2 regions of the Paenibacillus sp. V4I5 genome follow, and region 2 is predicted to be linked to the other one. Evidence: predicted binding sites of a transcription regulator. Region 2 holds the regulator's gene; the other holds the start of a gene.
The links. Region 2 encodes NrdR, which represses ribonucleotide reductase genes. Its sites were predicted from a motif close to AACACNATATATNGTGTT; they were not measured.

Region 1 (10,292 bases), 480 kb from region 2:
TCCCATGGTTGGAGTGGGCCAAAGAAATTCAGGCGATTAGTCAAGCCGGACTTACCTATGGTGAGAATGGTTATGACTTGGAGCGATACGAGGCGCTGCGCAAGATCAGCGTGGAGATGATGAGTTATTTCTCAGAGACACCGATCGATAAGGTGACGGCTTTGTTCGCCAGCGACACGGGGTATCAGACGCCGAAAGTAGATATTCGGGCCGTCGTCTTGAGAGAGAACAAGCTGCTGCTTGTGAAGGAAAGAGCTGACGGTGCTTGGGCTTTGCCTGGGGGCTGGGCGGACATCGGCCTTACACCGTCGGAGGTCGCCGTCAAGGAGACCCGCGAGGAAGCTGGCTATGATGTCAAGCCGGTGCGATTGCTGGCGGTCTTCGATAAAGAGCGCCACGCACACCCACCCTCGGCAAACCACGTGTACAAGATGTTTATCTTGTGCGAGCTGGTGGGCGGGGAAGCACTTGAAGCCGGTCTGGAAACGACCGGTGCCCAATTCTTCGGCGAGAGCGAGCTGCCGCCGCTCTCGGTGGAGCGAAACACCGCTGAGCAACTGCAGCGGATGTTCGACCTTGCCCGTGACCACACAGCGCAGACGCTGTTCGACTAGCCAAACGTTCAAGGACTTAACGCTTAAGTACAGGTTTCAGTTGTGCGATGATTTCCTCCATTTGCTTTGAGCATTGTTCGTACATTTCTTTTGCATCTTTATTTTTCGTAGTAAGCCCAAACAACATCAGATCGCCTTCGCATTTTTTTATTGTAGCAAATAAGGATGCCTTTTCTTGCGGCAGGGGGACTTTGATCTTGTCGTCATACAAATCCACAAACAATTGGCCGTAAGAATCGACTTGACCTAGAAATACATTTTCAACTGTCACAGCCAGTTTATCTAATTCTGTTTGCAACCATCCCCGGCTAAAACCGATGGTGGCCAATGCTTCGTTCATAATGTTACCGTCTATGATAACGGTTTGGGGCTCCTTCTCCGGGGCGACTTTGATGCCCAAATGACTTGGAGTCAGCGGTTGGTGTTTACGAGCTAATAGAACATTAATATCTCCACTTGCTTCCATGATAGCAAATTCAACATCAGCCACTTTAAATGCGGATTTCTTTCTTAATTGTTCCATGAGTTCATCGAGGGTGAGTCGTTCTTTCTTTAAATTATCTTCCAAAATTTTTCCGTCTCTAATCAGTACGGTTCCTTTACCATCAATAAAATCCCGCATTTTTTTACTTTTAAGCTGCAAGAATTCAATGATTAAAGAGCATGCAACCCAAACGGATATGGATACCAAACCTAGAAACCAATTCGCATCCAAATCTAATGAGATGTAAGCTGCTAGACTGCCAATTGTAATACCCGTAATGTATTCGAAGAAGGAAAGCTGAGAAATTTGTCTTTTACCCAACAACTTTGTCATAACGAAAAGCACGACTACTGCTAATAATGTACGTAAAACAATTTCAAGCCAAGTTGGCACAGGGGGTCCTCCTCTTTTATTAACCCTAATCAATTGGTTTAATTGTTTGTATAATTATTGAAAGTTATACAAAAACAAGATATTAAATCCAGTGCCGGTAATAAAGTGAAAGTATTAAGTAGACGGTTCCCCAAAAGGGAGCACGTTTAGCGGCTCGTACGCAGGCTGACGGCCCAAGTGGCTGCGGTAGAGGACGATGTCCTCTACTCGCCACGCGGGCCAGCCGCCGGCAGGCGCCCCAGCCGCTGCTAGGGCGGAGCGCTTGAAAGGCCCCGCCGCTGTGCGGTAGCGGCGGGCTAGTGTAAGGTGCGGCCGGTAGGCGCGAGCCTCGGCCGGGAAGCCGTGGCGGGCGCAGACGCCGGCGACCTCGCGCTGCAGCGCAGCAAGCGCGTCTAGGTCGCCGGCGAGGCCCGCCCAGAGGATCGACGGCGCCGCCGGAGGTCCGAACACGCCGAGGCCCTCGGCGTGCAGGGTCAGCGGCAGCGCAGCTGCAGCAAGCTGGCGCAGGTCGGCCGCCAGCGCTTCAGCCGTCTCGGCGGATGCGTCGCCGAGGAAGCTTAACGTGACGTGGACATCCTGCGGATGCGTCCACTTTTGGAAAGGCAGCACCTTTTGGATGCTGTCTTTCCATATGTCGAGCACCCGCTGGACGTCTTGCGGGAGCTGAATCCCTACGAACAGCCGATACATTTCGGAGGCGTTTGTTGAACTTTGTGTTTTTGTTGAACTTTGTGAGTTTGTGGAACTTGAAGCGTTTGTTGAACTTTGTGTGTTCGTGGAACTTGAAGCGTTTGTGTGATTTGAGGTGTTTGATTGTTCAGAATTTGCAGCGTTTGTAGATCTTTCTCCTATCGAATCAAGCATTATCATAAGTAATTAGGCTCCTTTTGTATCCAAATCTGTTCTCTTCTTCGTACTTCTCCTAGCATTGCCAACTGAGGTTTTACTTGATGCATGAGGAGAATATTGCTATCATAGCGATAATACAAAAAAGCAAAGGTGTGGTCATTCATGGGAAATAGGGCCTATAACTTTAACGCAGGGCCTGCGGCATTACCGCTCGAAGTACTGCAGAAAGCACAAGAGGAGCTTGTCGAATTTAAAGGCATCGGCATGTCCATTATGGAAATTTCTCACCGCAGCGCGGAGTTCGAGCAAGTACATAATGAAACGCAGCAATTGTTGAAGCAAATTTTTAGCATCCCTGATGGGTATCAAGTGCAGTTTTTGCAAGGTGGTGCGAGTACACAATTCGCCATGATTCCGCTTAATTTTCTAAAGCCAGGTAAAGTAGGCAGCTATGTACTTACAGGTGCATGGGCGGAGAAAGCTGTTCAGGAAGGAAGCTTGTTCGGAGAAGTTGCCATCGCAGCAAGCTCGAAAGAACAGAAATTTATGAAAATTCCGGACTTGAAAGAAATCAACATTCATCCGGATTCTGCTTATCTGCATCTGACTTCGAACGAAACGATTGAAGGTGCTCAGTTCCAAAGCTTTCCAGATACAGGGAATGTGCCGTTAATTGGGGACATGTCCAGCGATATCTTGAGCCGTCCTGTTGATATTTCGAAATTCGGCATGATTTATGCAGGAGCGCAAAAAAATCTAGGTCCTTCTGGTGTAACGGTGGTTATTATCAAGGAAGATTTATTACAAGATCTGCCTAAAACGATTCCAACCATGCTTCGCTACGAAATCCATAGCAAAAACAATTCCCTATACAATACACCACCAGTATATTCAATCTACATGATGAACCTGGTATTGAAATGGATTCAGGAACAAGGTGGACTAGCTGTTATCCAAAAAAATAACCTTGAGAAATCAGGTCTAATTTATAGCGCAATCGACCAAAGCGGCGGTTTCTACCGTGGACCAGTTGATGCGGGCAGTCGTTCCGCGATGAACATCACGTTCCGCTTGAAGGATGAAGAGCTGGAGAAGAAGTTCATTAAGGAAACCGAACAGAACGGATTTGTTGGGTTGAAGGGTCATCGCAGTGTAGGCGGTTTGAGAGCATCTACGTATAATGCTGTTCCTTATGCATCATGCAAAGCGCTCGCTGAATTCATGAGTGATTTCCAAAAACGCAACGGTTAAGAAATAAGATTAGGCTATTCACGGCACCCTCGTGTGCGCGTGAATAGCTTTTTTTGCTTCTGGATAGGAATGTGGCATCATCGCTATTAACGACCTTAGAAGGACTCTGGGACGGTTTGGTGAGCTTGTATTTGGGGCGGGATAGATCTATATCTAGTGAGATCAAAGCCCTAGTCTTGCTTTCGACAAATTCGAAAATTTCAAGTCAAAATTGAAAATAAATTTTCAAAGCCTTCCGAGCCACGTCCTGTCTAGGTTTACGTATTTTAATAGTCAAAACGAGCCATTTTGCTCGTTGACAAACACAATATATTGATATAAATTTGAATCTATCAACTAGATATCGTAAAAAAAGCGAAACACACAACTACTAGAATTTGTGAAAAAATAGAATCAAATTCCGTGATAAACCGCGTGATTACCGCCTTTTTCCTAGGTCGCGTAATCCTGAAATTCGCATATATTGTCGAAAAGACATGGCGTATTCCTCTTAAATTGAGCGGAATGATTCATTTGTTTACTACATATAGGGTTACTTACATAAGCGGTACTAAATAGAGAATAAGAGAGTGTTAGGAGACGGAAGCCCATGCTGATTGCTTACGATTCGAAGACGGGAAATGTTCGCCGGTTTATTGCTAAACTCAAAATGCCAGCGATTCAAATTGAGGAAGCGATGAAGATGGACGAGCCCTTCGTGCTGGTTACCTATACAACCGGTTTTGGTCAAGTTCCTCCGAAGGTAGCTTCTTTCCTAGAAAGCAATGCCTCTCGTCTTATCGGAGTAGCAGCAAGTGGTAACCGTAACTGGGGAGACGGATTTGCCAAAAGCGCAGATACGATCTCACAGCAGTACGATGTGCCTGTGTTAACCAAGTTTGAGTTATCCGGCACCAAAAATGACGTAGAACGATTTGTTCAGGGGGTACATGCAATTGCGGCACATTGAGCTGAATAATTTATTGATGCAACGCGGAGCGGATGACTTTTTCCAACTAGAGAAGGATAAAGAAGCTGTTGAAGTTTTTATGAAGGAAGTCCACAGTAAAAGCCTCACTTTCCCCGATACTTCTTCTAAAGTTCGTTATATGATCGATCATAACTATTACGAGAACGTATATGAGAAATATACGCAAGATGAAGTTAACGATGTTTATCAAGTGGCCCACGATAATCAATTCGAGTTCGCCTCCTACATGGCAGCTTCGAAATTCTATACGGATTACGCGTTACGCAGTGATGATAAATCTTTATACCTGGAACATTTCCCGGATCGCGTTGCTATTGTTGCTTTGTACTTGGGACGTGGGAACGTAGAAACTGCGCGAGTGCTTGCAGTATCGATGATGGAACAACGCTTGCAACCAGCGACACCAACGTTCCTTAATGCAGGTAAGAGCCGCCGAGGCGAAATGGTATCCTGCTTCCTGCTGGAGATGGACGACTCTCTTAATTCTATTAACTACGTGCTAGCTACCTGCATGCAGCTTTCCAAAATTGGCGGTGGCGTAGCCGTTAACTTGTCCAAGCTTCGTGGACGCGGGGAAACGATTAAAGGTGTGGAAAACGCCGCAAAAGGTATTATGCCGGTTCTTAAGCTCATGGAGGATGCGTTCTCCTACGCAGATCAAATGGGGCAGCGTAAAGGTTCCGGAGCCGCTTATTACAACATTTTCGGCTGGGACGTTATGGAGTTCCTAGATAGTAAGAAAATTAATGCGGATGAGAAATCTCGCCTGAAGACACTGTCCATCGGTCTCATTGTACCGAACAAGTTTTACAAGTTGGCTGAAGAGAACAAGCCGCTGCATGTATTTGCTCCTTACACGGTACTACAAACCTATGGTAAGCATTTGGATGATATTGATCTCGATGAGATGTATGATGAACTGCTGGCCAATCCGAAAGTGAAGAAAAAGGTTGTCATGAGTGCGCGTGACATGCTAGTTAAAATTGCGACTACCCAACTGGAATCCGGTTATCCATATATGATGAACCGTTCGAATGCTAACAGGGATCATGCCCTGAAAGGTATCGGTACGATTAAAATGTCTAATCTCTGTACTGAGATTTTCCAACTGCAAGAAACTTCGGAAATCAACGATTACGGCCAAGATGACCTTATTCTTAGAGATATCAGCTGTAACCTTGCTTCCATGAACATTGCAAACGTAATGGATCGTAAGAAGCTGCGCGAAACCGTTCACGAGGGCATGATTGCCTTGACTTCGGTTAGTGATATGACGACGATCAGCAATGCGCCGGGGGTTGCCAAAGCAAATCGTGAGCTGCACTCCGTTGGTCTCGGTGTTATGAATCTTCATGGCTACTTGTCTAAGAACAAAATTAGCTATGAGAGTGATGAAGCCAAAGATTTCGTCCGCACGTTCTTCATGGCTATGAACTATTATTCGATTGAGCAAAGTATGGAAATTGCCAAATCATCGGGGCAAACCTTCGAAGGCTTTGAGCTATCCGAGTATGCGAATGGCGCCTATTTCAACCGGTACATAGAGACGGATTACCGTCCGCTTACGGATAAAGTGAAGTCCTTGTTTGAGGGAATGCCGATTCCATCACCAAGCGACTGGGCCAAGTTAAACGAAGATGTAAAAACCAATGGTCTTTATCATGCTTACCGATTGGCCGTTGCTCCAACACAAAGCATTTCTTATATTCAAAATGCAACCTCGAGTGTCATGCCGATTGTTGAACCGATCGAGACTCGAACTTATGCGAACTCAACTACGTACTATCCGATGCCTTTCATGGCACGTGATAATTTCTTTTACTATAAATCTGCTTATCAAATGGATCAGTTTAAGATTCTTGATCTTATTGCAGAAATTCAAATACATGTGGATCAAGGGATTTCAACGATTTTACATGTAAATAGCGATGTTTCGACGAGACAACTTGCTAAACTATACCTCTATGCGGCACACAAAGGACTTAAATCGCTCTACTACACGCGAACGAATCAGCTATCCGTTGAGGAATGCGTCAGCTGCTCGGTGTAATTTGGAAGGGGATTAAATATAAATGAGTACGGCCACTACCCTAAATAATGCCAGGAAAGCTGTGAATTGGAATCGTCCCGATGATGATTTTACGATCACTTTCTGGAATCAAAATATTATGCAGTTCTGGACAGATGAGGAAATCCCATTATCTGATGATAAAATGTCATGGATCACGTTAAGCGGTGAAGAACGTGAGCTTTACATGAAAGTACTCGGTGGGCTTACGCTGCTTGATACCATGCAAGGCGGCGTCGGCATGCCGAAGATTCTTGAGCATGTCGATGGGCTGCAGCGCAAAGCTGTGCTAAGCTTCATGGGTATGATGGAACAAATACATGCGAAGTCTTACAGCAGTATTTTCACCACGTTGTCTACAACGGAAGAAATCAATGAGCTCTTCCTGTGGGTGGAGCGTAATCCTTACTTGCAGTTCAAGGCAAATAAAATTTCCCATTTCTATGAAAATATTAGAACGACTAAAGAGCTGTATTTAGCTATGGCAGCATCTGTCTTGCTGGAGAGCTACTTGTTCTATAGCGGCTTCTATTATCCGCTTTACTTAGCCGGACAGGGTAAAATGACAAGCAGTGGCGAAATCATCGATTTGATTTTACGCGATGAGAGTATTCATGGTCTGTATATCGGTGTCCTGGCACAAGAGGTTTATGCGCAGTTAAGCCCTGCGGAACAGGATGAGGCATACACAACATTGTGTGCCTTGCTGAAGGAGCTTCATGCCAATGAGGAAAGCTATACTGAAAGTCTATATGGAACCTTGGGCTTGGCAGAAGAAGTGAAAGCTTTCTTACGGTACAACGCGAATAAAGCGTTCATGAACCTGGGCGTAGACCCAATTTTCGAAGAAGAGGATATTAATCCGATTGTTCTTAACGGTCTGAGCACGAAGACGAAGCAGCATGACTTTTTCTCGAAAAAGGGAAATGGATATGTACGTACGATTCACGTTGAAGCGTTGACGGATGATGATTTCCTTTTTGGGGATTGAACATAAAGTAGGACCTGACGGTTTTCGTCAGGTCCTTTGTTGTCTTATGAGTTAAGGGGTAAGCGGGCTGACCTCACTGTCGATTCATTCATCCATCCTTGTTCTACATGGAGTTGTTTAAATCGGAATCCATCATCAAATATGTTGACATGAGGTTGCCGGATGAATGAATGATTCCATATACTCGGTTGAATGATGTTGAAAGTGCAACAATTGCTGCCTAGATCCCGCCTCTCACCCTTCGTTGTTGCATAATGTACAACAATTTGGCCCCAAACGGGCCATTTCGCAACAAATGGGTTCGAAATGTTGTACAAACTGCAACTTCAAAGACCAAAAAAGCCGTTGGGCGCGTGAATTGTTGTAGAAATTGCAACAATTAATAAACACTCGATCATACAATGACGGTGTAATCTGAAACGGGATTGTTTACATGGAGTTGGATCCGCATTACTTTGAAATTCAGGTGGGGTGGATTCCATGTAATTGAAAGTTCTATTCAAATGTTTCGGATATGCTTAGCTTTGAAGCTAAGTGGAATAGCCGATAATATATGAAATAACTTCAATCCTTCCATATTTTCTGTATAATGATGGTGAAAGCAGTTACAACATGGTGATGAGGGGTAATCCAATGAGTCTTGCTCGAATCCGGTTCAACAAACGTAGTGTTATCGTTACGTGGCTTATATCTTATATCTCTGTACTTCTTATCCCGATTATTATTAGTGGGATTCTATACGCAGCTGCCTGGCATGTGGTGGAATCGGAAGTCAACCGTGCGAACAAATCAGCCCTGGAGCAGATGGAGCAAGCGATCGATAACAGCCTTCGCGGTATTGAACGGTTAAGCTTGGAAATCGCTTTAAGTAAATTGGTAACCGGTTTCATGAATACGGTGAAGCCATTGACGGATAGTGACTATTACGATTTGGTCAGCATTGCCAACGATCTGCGAGTATATCAGACTGCGAATGATTTTATTGAACAAATCTACATTTACTACCGGAATAGCGACACGGTTATATCCACACGTGATCACACGAACAGCCGTATGTTGTTCGAAAAGATTCGCGAGAAAGACGCGATGAGCTACGAGGAGTGGGCGAAGTTTTTTGATAAGCCTTACATCCAGGAATACGCACCCATTACGTTTAGGGAAGACGGCCATTCAGTCAAAGCTGTGATGTATGCCAAATCCGTCATACTCGCCAACCCAGATCATCCAGGCGCGGTCATTTTATTTGTCATTAAGGATTCCAAATTGCTGGATAATATTCCATCCACTTCGGATCAAACCTCGATAGCGGTCTTAGATAAGGAAAACCGTCTAGTTGCTTCGACTGGTTTCGAATCTAGAGCTGATTTTCTGGATTACGACAAGCTCTCTGGAAAAAATGGGATGTTTATCAGCGCGGATTCTGGTAAAAAGGCAGCTGTTTCCTATATCACCTCTGGCAGCACAGGGTGGAAATACATATCGACGATACCCGCTGAATTATTTGACGACAAGATGAAATACATGAAGAAGCTAATTTACGCCAGTGTTATTTTAAGCCTTATCATGGGCGGACTTGTTACCTACCTCTTTTTGAGAAAAAATTATAACCCAATCAACCTACTGATTCGAAGCTTTTCAGTGAAATCAGGGATATCTTTTCATGAAGGCTCGAACGAGTATGGATTTCTACAAGATGCATTGAATAATACGTTTGCGGAAAAAGAACAGATTGACCGTCGTCTGCATCAGCATCGTGATGCCATTCGTTCCCATTTTCTACAGGGGCTGCTGAAAGGTCGTTTGGAACAAAATGTCCCGATTCATGAATCGCTTGCTGCCCACGATATTCGGTTGGCTTCACGGTATTTTGCTGTTCTGTTATTTCACATCGAGCATTTCGGCAAGTTTGAGATCGACGAGTATGCTGCTCCTGAGAAGGTGAGGATGCTGCATTTCATTATTATGAATGTCGCTGAAGAAGTGATCGTTCATGATAATCGGGCTTTCATTACGGAAGTAGACAATATGCAAGCGTGCATTGTAAATTTCGGGACAGATCCGGATTCGCAAGAGTTGAAGCGTATTGCCGAGCAGGTGAAGTCATTCTTGCTGGACCATTTCCATGTCCATTTGACAGTGGCGATCAGCGGCATCCATCAGGAGCTATATGGGATCCCTACAGCGTACCAGCAAACCTTGGCAGCCTTGGAGTACCGGCTCGTTATGGGGAGCGGTGAAATTATTGGGTACGATGATTTACCGAGTTCAGAAACGATTAGGCAATCCAGAAGTTACTACTATCCATTACCTGTTGAGCATCAGCTGATCAATTTTGTGAAGTCAGGGGATTTTGAAAAATCGAGTGCGATCATAGGTGAAATTATCGAGATTAACGTATCGGATGCGTCCTTATCTGTACCGCTCGCCAAGTGTCTCATGTTTGATTTGATCAGTACGCTTCTGAAAACGATGGATGAAATCGGTACGAGCAGCAATAATCGAGCGTTAATCGTAAAAACCGACCAAATCGACCGATTGATGAGCAGTTCAACCATCAAAGAGATGAAGGTACAGATTCGTGAAGTACTGAATCAGGTGTGCCGATTCATTCAAGAAGACCGTCAACAGGAGCACAACCAACTTAGTCAGCAGGTCACCCTGTATGTCAAAAG
Region 2 (10,292 bases):
AATGAGACAACAAAAGCCTCAAGAGCATCAGGAACGGGGGAGAGTCGCATCTTTAGATCAAGCATCGATAAGCGGTGTTCTTCCTTTACAAGAGGGTAAGCATCCGGGTTCTGGAGAAATTCTCACGTTTGATACGTTGCAGAGAACGAAGGAAATATTGAATATCGAGCTGAAACGCTTCGGACTGGTTATTCAAATTTTGCGAACGCCATCCATTGCAGACGTTGACAAATCGGGTAATATTTCGGCTTCAGAGGCAACATTGCTTGGTTTGGCGCTATCTTTGGATGCGTTCGGTGCAGGCATTGGCGCCGCTTTAATTGGTTTCGTTCCACTGTTAACAGCTTCCGTCATTTCGATATCAAGTGGTTTATTTATTGCATTAGGTTTGCGGTTTGGTTTACGGTATGCGGAGATGAATTGGATGAAGAAACTGTCTGTACTTCCGGGATGTGTACTTATTATCATGGGTCTATTTAAATTGTTGTAGCACGTCCTTTTACTAGTATTTCGTAAATCTTTGGGATATGAGAAAGTTTTCCGAGTGGAAAACGATTAGGAGAGATTTGCCCATGAATATCGGGTTAACAGGAGGTATCGCTTGCGGCAAAAGCACGGTTAGCGCCATGCTGGTTAGCCGCGGCGCCCTATTAGTAGATGCGGATATGATAGCCCGCGATGTCGTCGAGCCCGGCAGCCCTGTTCTTGAACAGGTTGCTGCACATTTTGGACAAGCTGTTCTTCAGGTAGATGGCTCACTTCATCGCAAGAAGCTTGGCGAGATCATTTTTGGTAATACGGAGGCACGCAAGCAGCTGGAAAGTATTCTGCATCCGCCAATTCGTGCACAAATACGTGAACAGATGGAGGCCTATGAAAGGCAATTTCCAGACAAGCTTGTTGTGGTCGATGTCCCTTTATTAATCGAATCTAATTTATCCTTCATGTTTCAAGAAGTTATGGTTGTTTATGTACCACGTCCAGTCCAGTTGGAGCGGCTAATGCAGCGAGATGGACTGTCAGAAAGTGCGGCGAATAATCGCATTGATGCTCAGATGTCCATTGAGGAGAAACGTAAATTCGCGGATGTTGTCATTGACAACAGCGGTACATGGGAAGAAACTAACGCTGAAGTGGAGCGGTTTTGGTTAGGAAAGGGGCTTTCATGACCTTTTTACGTAAAAAACGAGTTTTTGCCCTGCTTCTTGTTTGTTTTGTTCTGGTTCTCTTTATGAATAGTGATTTTATCGGAAGAAAGCTGTACCCGATCTATTTTGAGCAGGAAATTAGGCAGAGCGCGGCGAAACACAATATAGATCCATTTCTAATTGCTGCGATTATTAGGGTGGAGACGAATTATAAATATCATTTGGAGTCAAGCAAGGGTGCTTTAGGCCTCATGCAGTTGATGCCTGATACGGCAGAGTGGATTGTAGAATCCACGAATTTAGGGCCTCATGTGCAGGAAGATTTATTAAAAGTGGACGTAAATATTAATCTTGGTTCTTGGTATTTGAGCTGGCTTAAGAAGCATTATAATGGTAATTTAATTTATGCGATTGCGGCTTATAATGCAGGTCAAGGCAATGTGAATAAATGGAAGCAAAATGACGTTTGGGATGGTTCAGAAGAGCATATTAATCAGATTCCATTCGGAGAAACACGTCACTATGTACAGCGGGTACTCTATTATTACGAGAAATACACGAAGCTTTATTCTCAGCAGTGGGGAAAGAAGGATTAGGATTCCGTCTCTACATAAACAAAGAAGCATTGGACTAGCTCCTTTTGGGGGCTTAGAGTCCAATACTTCCTGTTTTAGAGCTCAATAGCTAGGATTCAAGATTACTTGAATTGACCAGCCAAGGATTGCTCTGCGATTTGTACTAAGCGACGAGTGATGTTACCACCAATGGCACCAGCATCACGAGTAGCCATATTACCCATATAACCATCTTGTGGGATGGCGATACCAAGTTCTTGCGCTACTTCGTATTTTAACTGATCCAAGGCTGCGTTAGCTTGAGGAACAACTAAAGTATTGCTGTTACGGTTTTGTCCTGCGCCCATGTCTGTTCACCTCCTTGTCGTTTGGTAATAGTATTGTGTGCATATCTCCTAAGTTCATGACATGTAACATATGGTAATAGATCAAAGAAGAGAAGAGAGAAAGGAGAGATAGCGAATGAAGTGTCCGTTCTGTGACTATTCCGGTACGAAAGTTCTTGATTCACGTTCAGCCAATGAAAACAAATCGATTCGTCGTCGTCGAGAATGTGAGAAATGCGCGAGAAGATTCACCACATTTGAGATGGTGGAAGAAACTCCGTTAATCGTGATTAAGAAAGATGGAAGTAGGGAAGAATTTAGTCGAGAGAAAATATTAAGAGGCTTGATTCGAGCTTGTGAAAAGCGACCTGTATCGATGGAGAGGCTTGAGATGATGGTTTCTGAAGTGGAAATGCAGCTTCGCACCACGGCTCATGCTGAAGTGGATAGTTTAAGCATTGGAGAAATCGTCATGGAACAGCTGTACCCCGTCGATGAAGTGGCGTACATTCGCTTTGCCTCCGTATACCGGCAGTTTAAGGACATTAATATGTTCCTGAAGGAGTTAACGCAAATATTGGGAAAGCATGACACCGGACTTCTCCGGGATAAATAATCGCTAAATATGACAAAAAATAAGAAAAAGACAGCGGGATTCCCGTTGTCTTTTCTCATTTTTTCCCGTGAAATCAACAATTGTGCGATTAAAATATATTTGAAAAAAATAAATCTTTAGACATCAACCGACTGTATTTTTGTGTGCTTTCGTGCATAATTCCTTTATTGAGTGCGTTTGTCCAGTTCACTTCGGAGAAAATGAATAAACCGAATAGCTTCATCTTGGGTTAAAACGTTGTTATCAAACTTAAAGGAGAACATATTCAAAAGATCACTTTCTGGAAGGTGCAAGTTATCAATTAATTGCTGTACATCCATACTCATTCTACCATCCACCGAAATTTTTCCCATTATCTTTGTTCCCTCCTAGTCTTTCTACATGAATCGGACGGAGGCGGTAGCTGGCTGACATTTTGGACATTCACAGAATGCCATTTTAGTCCCTGTAGCTTTGCGTCACCACTTTTCAGTGGTTTTGCCTTTATCGTACCGATTTATGTTTGTAAGAAAACTATATCATATTTACCGATTGAGTTTCCATTAATTACATTATTCGAAGGATGGTTGAAGCATATGTCCGTCAAGTCCAATCAAATTCCAAGCATTTCTTATGAATTAGATATCGTAAAAGTTGCTAACTCTCTCGGAATTGATCAAGATCGCTTATTGGCTTATGTGTATGCAAACTCGGATTCGAAGAAACAATATGAGGTAAAGGAAACCTTTCCCGATTATAAGAGTGGTTGATCATATAAAAAAAGGCATACTTACTTTCTGGGACATTTGCTCTAAGCGGTATTCAGAACGAAATTCATACTTCCATTGGATTTTTCCAATGGAAGTAGCAGACATATTGCGAATACTTAAAGTGGGAGCTGAACTTTTCAAAAAGTAGTCGAATATGTCTGAGAGATAAACAGTCCACGCAGAGTTTACCGACCTGTGACACAATGATGAAAAGTATCGTTACAGCATTAAAATGATGATTGAGCTCCCTTGCAACGATGTAAAACATCGTTCCATCAACCTTTTATGAACAGTTATTCGCCCAATCGCCCTCGTAACGATATAAAACATCGTTGCAGCAATCGTAATGCGACCTCAACTTGAATCTAACGATGAAATACATCATTGCAGCAAAAGTTGCTGTGCAAAAAGTCGCCGAAGCTGACTGTGAGATAGGCCCGCGGTTCTTCAATTTCTTGCTGACGATAAATACGTGCAACTTGAGCACTACTTTGTCGACGGCACCAAAATTGAAGCCAATGCCAATCGGTATACCTTTGTTTGGGGTAAAGCCGTCCAGAAGTACGGAACGTCATTACCGATGTGTAAGTTGTGAAGGATGTCCGTTGAAACCGCAGTGCACGAAAGCTGCAGGACAGCGTGAAGTCAAAGTGAGCATGAAGTATTTGTGTTTAAAAACCAGCCACGTGAGAAGCCCCGCAGCGAAGAAGGCTAGCGGTTCGAAAAGGTTCCTGCTTCGAAGCTTACCAAAGTAAGTCTGGAGGTCGGGTGGCTTCGCTTGCCCACACTCACTGTGGCGGTGGACGCCAAAAACAAAGGAGCTAAGCACATACAAGCCGCTTAGCTCCTTTTTCATTCAAATATTCACTATTTTTAAACAATTGTTCTGTCCCACACATCTATAATGTTACTTTTGAGACAGCCCCTTTAATCGTATTAAACCATGATTTTACAGATATCGTTCGTGAATTCAACCGGATCTTGAAGAGGCAATCCTTCGATTAAGAGCGCTTGATTGTACAACAAAGCCGTATAAAGATTCAGCTTTTCTTTGTCTTTGTCAAAAGCGTCTTTTAAGGATGCGAAAACTTCGTGATTGACGTTGATTTCCAGTACCTTCTCAGCCTTAACGTTAGGATTATTCGGCATGGCATTTAAGATTTTTTCCATTTCGATCGTCACATCACCGTCCGTCGATAAGCACACAGGATGCTTTTTAAGACGTTTGGATGCTTTTACATTTGTAACTTTGCCTGACAATAGGTCTTTCATATAATCGAAAAGCTCTTTGTTGTCATTTTTGTCAGCTTCTGTTTCCGTTTGGTTGTCATCCACTTCAATACCAAGATCGCCGCTTGAAACGGATTTAAATTCTTTCTCTTTGTAGGTCATGATCATTTTGATCGCGAACTCATCGATATCATCGGTGAAGTACAAAATTTCATAGCCTTTATCCGTGACGAGCTCTGTTTGTGGAAGCTTATCAATTCTTTCCATCGATTCTCCAGAAGCGTAGTAAATATACTTCTGATCTTCCGGCATTCTTGCCACATATTCGTCCAGCGTAACCAGCTTTTTCTCCTTAGAGGAATGGAACATCAATAGATCCTGCAAGAGGTCCTTATGGCTACCGTAGTCGCTGTAGACACCGAATTTAAGCTGTCGGCCGAAGGATTTGTAGAATTGCTCATACTTCTCTCTTTCGTCCTTCAGCAGGCTTTGCAGCTGGCCTTTGATCTTGCTCGAAATGTTTTTGGCAATCAGCTTCAACTGACGGTCATGCTGCAGCATTTCTCTGGAAATATTAAGCGATAGACTTTCTGAATCAACCATTCCTTTAACGAAGCTGAAGTAGTCAGGAAGCAGGTCCGCACATTTATTCATGATCAATACGCCATTGGCGTAGAGCTCTAAGCCCTTTTCATACTCTTTGGAATAATAGTCAAAAGGAATATTTTCCGGGATAAAGAGGATAGCTTGATAGACTACAGCACCATCTGCGCTAACGTGAATATGTTTGAGCGGCTTGTCGAAGCCGTAATGTTTCTCGTGATAGAACTTCTCGTAATCTTCCGGAGTCAGTTCACTTTTGTTTTTTCTCCAGATTGGAACCATGCTGTTGACATGCTGCTCTTCTTGGTAATCCTCGAAGTCGCTTTCGCTGCCTTCTTTCAGCCTTTTTCCGGTAATGTCCATTTTAATCGGGTAACGAATGAAATCGGAATACTTTTTGATGATTGCTTTTAAACGATACTCGTCTAAAAACTCATCGAAGTTCTCATCTTCTGTATTATCCTTAATTTTCAGGATGATCTCTGTGCCCACTTCGTCTTTCTCCGCCGTTTCGATCGTGTAGCCATCAGCGCCAGTGGACTCCCACTTGTAAGCAACATCGCTGCCTAAAGCTCTACTAATTACGGTTACGACATCTGCAACCATAAACGCTGAATAGAAGCCAACACCGAACTGGCCGATGATATTATGACCGTCTTTTGCTTCATTTTCTTTCTTAAAGGCCAAAGATCCGCTCTTCGCAATGATCCCCAGGTTATTCTCCAAATCTTCCTTCGTCATACCAATACCCGTATCACGCAGTGTAAGTGTGCGATTCGTTTTGTCGGCCATCACTTTAATGAAATAACTATCTTTGTCAAAAACTAACGTGTCATCGGTTAAAGCTTTGTAGTAAATTTTGTCGATAGCATCGCTAGCATTGGAGATAAGCTCTCTTAGAAATATCTCTCTTTGCGTATAAATCGAATTGATCATCATTTCCAATAAGCGCTTGGATTCAGCTTGAAACTGTTTCTTTTCCAATGGGAGATCTCCTTTCAAATATGTAGAAATTAGTCAGAGATGATTATTAGCACTCTCAGTCTTCGAGTGCCATCCCTATCTTTATAACACTCCTAATTTTCAATGTCAATATTTCATGCGATATGAGCTTAACGCAACTTTGCTATGAGCTTATCGCACCATTAAAAGCTTTTACGACTTTCTTAGGAGCTACAAGGCTCCAGGCTAGCGTAAGCATATTACGACATTCCTGAGGATGGATACGATCCAATCGAATAATCATGAAGGCTAAGTTTTGGAAGCTATCTGGCATCTGATAAACATCAGGATCCATCATGGTGTAAGCCGATCGATCTTCTTTGGTCGTTTTAATCACGAGTGACACACCATCTGGTTGGATAACCGCAAAAATTTTGCTGCGTACACGAAAGGAAGGTTTTTCCCAATGGTCATGTTCTTCCGTTTCCGGTAATGACAGCGCGAAGCTTCTAATTTCATCAGCAGTAACCATGATCTTCCCTCGATTCTCAAATGAGATTGATATCCCTGCCCTCAATGATTGATTTTGGATAACCTTGCTTGGCAATTTTGATCATTGCGCGTCCGATCTTTTCTGAAGTCGTAACCGAATTCGGGAACCATTTTTCTAACAAAGGGTAGAGAGGTTTCGTTATGGTGTAAATGCTTTGGTATAGTTTAGTCTTGGACTTGACGCCGTGCAATGGAAGAATACCTCCTGGACGGAACATGTAAGCCGCCTTAAAAGGAAGCTTTAGCAAATCATTCTCCGTTTTTCCCTTCACCCGTGCCCACATACTGCGGCCATTTTCCGTACTATCGGTTCCCATTCCAGTTACATAGAAGAACGACATGTTAGGGTTCAATCTCACTAATGTCTCAGCAACATGCATGGTAATATCATAGGTTATTGCCCGATAGCGGTCTTCGGTCATACCCGCGGAAGAGACACCAAGACAGAAAAAACAGGCATCGAAACCCGACAGTTTATGCTCAATGTCAGATAGATCCAGAAGATTAGCTTGTACCTGTTCGTGCAATTTGGGATGTTTCTGACCGGTGGTGTTTCTACCTACAGCTAGTACACTTTGAACTTGAGGATCGAGGAGGCATTCGCGCAGCACGCTTTGTCCGACCATACCCGTAGCTCCGAAAAGAAGGACGTTCAAATCTAACACACCTTTCACTTTCATTTGATTTGACCGAATCTTCGTTAGGGGTTATTGCTTTCCCATCTCTTGGCCCATTTATCCATCTCTTTCAGAGCGGTCTGAAAATCAATTCCTTTTTCCGTCAATGAATATTCGACCATTATGGGTACAGTTGGAGTTACTTGACGGAGAACAATCCCGTTTTGCTCTAAATGCCGCAGCACATCCGTTAAGGATTGTGTCTTGACGATCGCTAAATCTCTATGAAGCTGTTTAAATCGTTTGGGGCCTTTAGATAGCTCCGCGATCACTAGGAAGGCCCATTTGGCACCAAGTATAGTCAATACGGAACAGATGTTAGAGAAGTCATGCACATCTTCTTGTAATGGTTCCATGTGGCTTCACCTTCTTACTTATAGTTAGTTAGTCAAAATACTTGGATAATGTCCAAATATTTTGCCTTCTTACATTATTATCGTAACCTTATTATACTTCAATAAAACGATCACGGAATAGCAGAAAGGAATGAATCGAATGAATCGACTGTCTATCTACATCCTTGCCCTAGGGGTATTTCTAACGGCGACCTCCGAATTGGTTGTTGCCGGAATTCTTCATGTCATTGCTGAAGACTTAAACATTTCTATCGCTCTAGCGGGGCAGCTAATCACAGCCTATTCTCTTGCGTTTGCGATTGGAACCCCCATCATTGTGTCCCTTACTTCCCGGATGGGGCGTAGGAAAGTGCTGCTAGGCTCATTGGCTGTATTTATCTTGGGTTGCTTGGTTTCTTTTGGGAGTTCGGAGATTTCGGTCTTGATGGTTTCTCGTATTATTCTTGGGGTAAGCGCAGGCGTTTACCTTGTCGTAGTGTTTGGTGCGGTTGCCAAATTAGTGCCTGCTGAGAAACTAGGAAGTGCGATCGGCACGATCGTGCTTGGGTTTAGCAGCGCTATGATATTAGGGGTCCCGATTGGAATTGCCATCACCAATTGGTGGAGTTGGCAAGCCATTTTCATTATTTTAGGCTTATTCAGCCTGTTAATTACATTTATAATCTTCCGCCTTCTTCCAGAGATCGAAGGGGACGCTCCGGTTCCGTTCGGGCAGCAATTTAAAGTGTTGGGAAGTCTCGTCATCGTAAGCGGTTTGTTCCTCACCTTTTTTAGGGAATCGGGTAATTCGATTTTATTTACGTATCTGACGCCATTTATACAAGACGTTCTACATTTGAAGGCCTCCAATATAAGCATCATTATGCTTGTTTTCGGTATTTTTGGAGCTATCGGTTCTCGTTTAGGCGGTTATGGTGTTGATAGATGGGGAGCGGCTCGCGTCATTACGCTAAGTATTATCGTTCATGTAGCAGCTCTAGCTCTACTGCCTTTTTTTGTAGAATCATTAGTTATCAGTCTAATGTTAATCGCTCTTATGGTGTTCTCCATGTTCGTGACCGGTCCAGCAATCCAAACGTATTTTATTCAACAAGCGCCGCTGTCATCCAATCTCGTTCTCAGTTTGAATACATCCATCATTCATTTGGGATTAGCGGTGGGAGCTGGAGCGGGGGGAGTGATGGCGAACGCGACTTCGACAGTCTTCTATCATCCATGGATGGCAAGCATGATAGTGGCGCTCGGGTTGGCGGCAGCCTTCCTCAGTTTTAGAGTGGGGAAGAAGGTTCAAAGTTATAGTCCTGAATGATTCTTGCCCTCCGCTACTCATAATGTCTCCGCAGCGGCACAAGAGCAGTTGGCATCTGTGGAAGAAATCGCAGCGTCCTCAGAGTCATTATCTAATATGGCTATTGAGCTTCAAGAGATAAATGAAAAATTTAAACATAACACAAAACAAGGACAACCTTTAATGGGTTGTCCTTGTTATATATTGTTAATTCCGAATAATTCTTTTGGCCGTTGCCTCTTTAAGCCATAAAGGGAATTCATTCAATAGAAGATTATATAGCGTTTCATCAGAAATCGAAGCAATATCTTCAATGTGAATAAAATTAGCGTTATCTACGATTCGTCCTTCCATCGTGTCCAACTGCTTCAGCACATCAAAATCAGAATCGCCAATGCCTACGAATTGCCAAAAAATCGGTTGTACGGAAGATTCGGTGATGACTTTCTTGATGGGTTTTACGACACCGCCATCATTGATGAATACCATAAATACGGGTATAGAGGAGTCTTCTTCAACGGTATATTTACGAATCACGTCCTGCATGACGGGCGGCTCATTATTCCGGCCAAACTTATGTATCGTCTTGTTATTCATAATATGCTTCTGCACATAGTGCTCGAAATCATCCTCCGTAGCGGAAGGCAATCTGCTGAATTCGTTGTCGTAGATCCAGACGTCTAGTGTCCCATTATCATCAAACTTACAAGCGACAGCCAGTATGCGCTCCACCACTTCCTGAACCGTTCCGTTCTTGTACAACGTCTGCATTGATCCTGAGATATCGAGAACTAAGCCTACTCTGGCGGTAAAGTTGGTCAACTTTTTCTTTTCCAATGTGATCTGAACGATTTTCTTACGTAAATCGATAGACGATAAGATCGTTTTCTCCGCTGCTGCAGCCACTTCTTGCTCATCTTCCTCAGCGATCTCAAGTCCGAAATTCGTGCACAATGCCGCTAATCCTCCATAAAATCCGCTTCCAATTGCGTTGAATTTCCATTCCCCATTGTGACTGTATAACTCGCCGACTACAATTGCTGTCTCCTTGGAATGATCTGAACCATATTCAAACCGGAATATTTCTTCACCATTATCGGCATTAACGAGTCGTAAATAGGAATTCGATATATCCTTCATCATATGTCCATGCTTCTCGCCCTCGTGAATCGTTAGGGTAAAAGCCATTTTCGCAACGCTCTTCGGGAGCTTGGACAAAGAGATGCTGAA

Region 1: the regulator NrdR is predicted to act here: its motif matches at 3,893-3,910, upstream of nrdI (class Ib ribonucleoside-diphosphate reductase assembly flavoprotein NrdI).

The regions. Positions count from the first base shown of each region.
Region 1 covers NZ_JAUSZB010000002.1:3,184,607-3,194,898, reverse strand. Annotated here, with positions in the region: gene QFZ78_RS16470 (NUDIX hydrolase) at 1-614, shown strand, start outside; gene QFZ78_RS16465 (DUF421 domain-containing protein) at 631-1,491, opposite strand; gene thpR (RNA 2',3'-cyclic phosphodiesterase) at 1,606-2,361, opposite strand; gene serC (3-phosphoserine/phosphohydroxythreonine transaminase) at 2,503-3,591, shown strand; gene nrdI (class Ib ribonucleoside-diphosphate reductase assembly flavoprotein NrdI) at 4,181-4,540, shown strand; gene nrdE (class 1b ribonucleoside-diphosphate reductase subunit alpha) at 4,527-6,611, shown strand; gene nrdF (class 1b ribonucleoside-diphosphate reductase subunit beta) at 6,634-7,620, shown strand; gene QFZ78_RS16435 (helix-turn-helix domain-containing protein) at 8,254-10,292, shown strand, end outside.
Region 2 covers NZ_JAUSZB010000002.1:2,706,800-2,717,091, reverse strand. Annotated here, with positions in the region: gene QFZ78_RS14340 (MntP/YtaF family protein) at 1-490, shown strand, start outside; gene coaE (dephospho-CoA kinase) at 573-1,169, shown strand; gene QFZ78_RS14330 (lytic transglycosylase domain-containing protein) at 1,166-1,744, shown strand; gene QFZ78_RS14325 (alpha/beta-type small acid-soluble spore protein) at 1,846-2,070, opposite strand; gene nrdR (transcriptional regulator NrdR) at 2,186-2,665, shown strand; gene QFZ78_RS14315 (hypothetical protein) at 2,830-3,018, opposite strand; cyclic di-GMP riboswitch class I at 3,061-3,157, opposite strand; gene QFZ78_RS14310 (hypothetical protein) at 3,241-3,414, shown strand; gene QFZ78_RS14305 (transposase) at 3,933-4,169, shown strand; gene htpG (molecular chaperone HtpG) at 4,351-6,231, opposite strand; gene QFZ78_RS14295 (MmcQ/YjbR family DNA-binding protein) at 6,374-6,721, opposite strand; gene QFZ78_RS14290 (NAD(P)H-binding protein) at 6,738-7,397, opposite strand; gene QFZ78_RS14285 (winged helix-turn-helix transcriptional regulator) at 7,442-7,774, opposite strand; gene QFZ78_RS14280 (MFS transporter) at 7,914-9,083, shown strand; gene QFZ78_RS14275 (vWA domain-containing protein) at 9,270-9,944, opposite strand; partial or broken gene QFZ78_RS14270 (TerD family protein) at 10,014-10,292, opposite strand, start outside.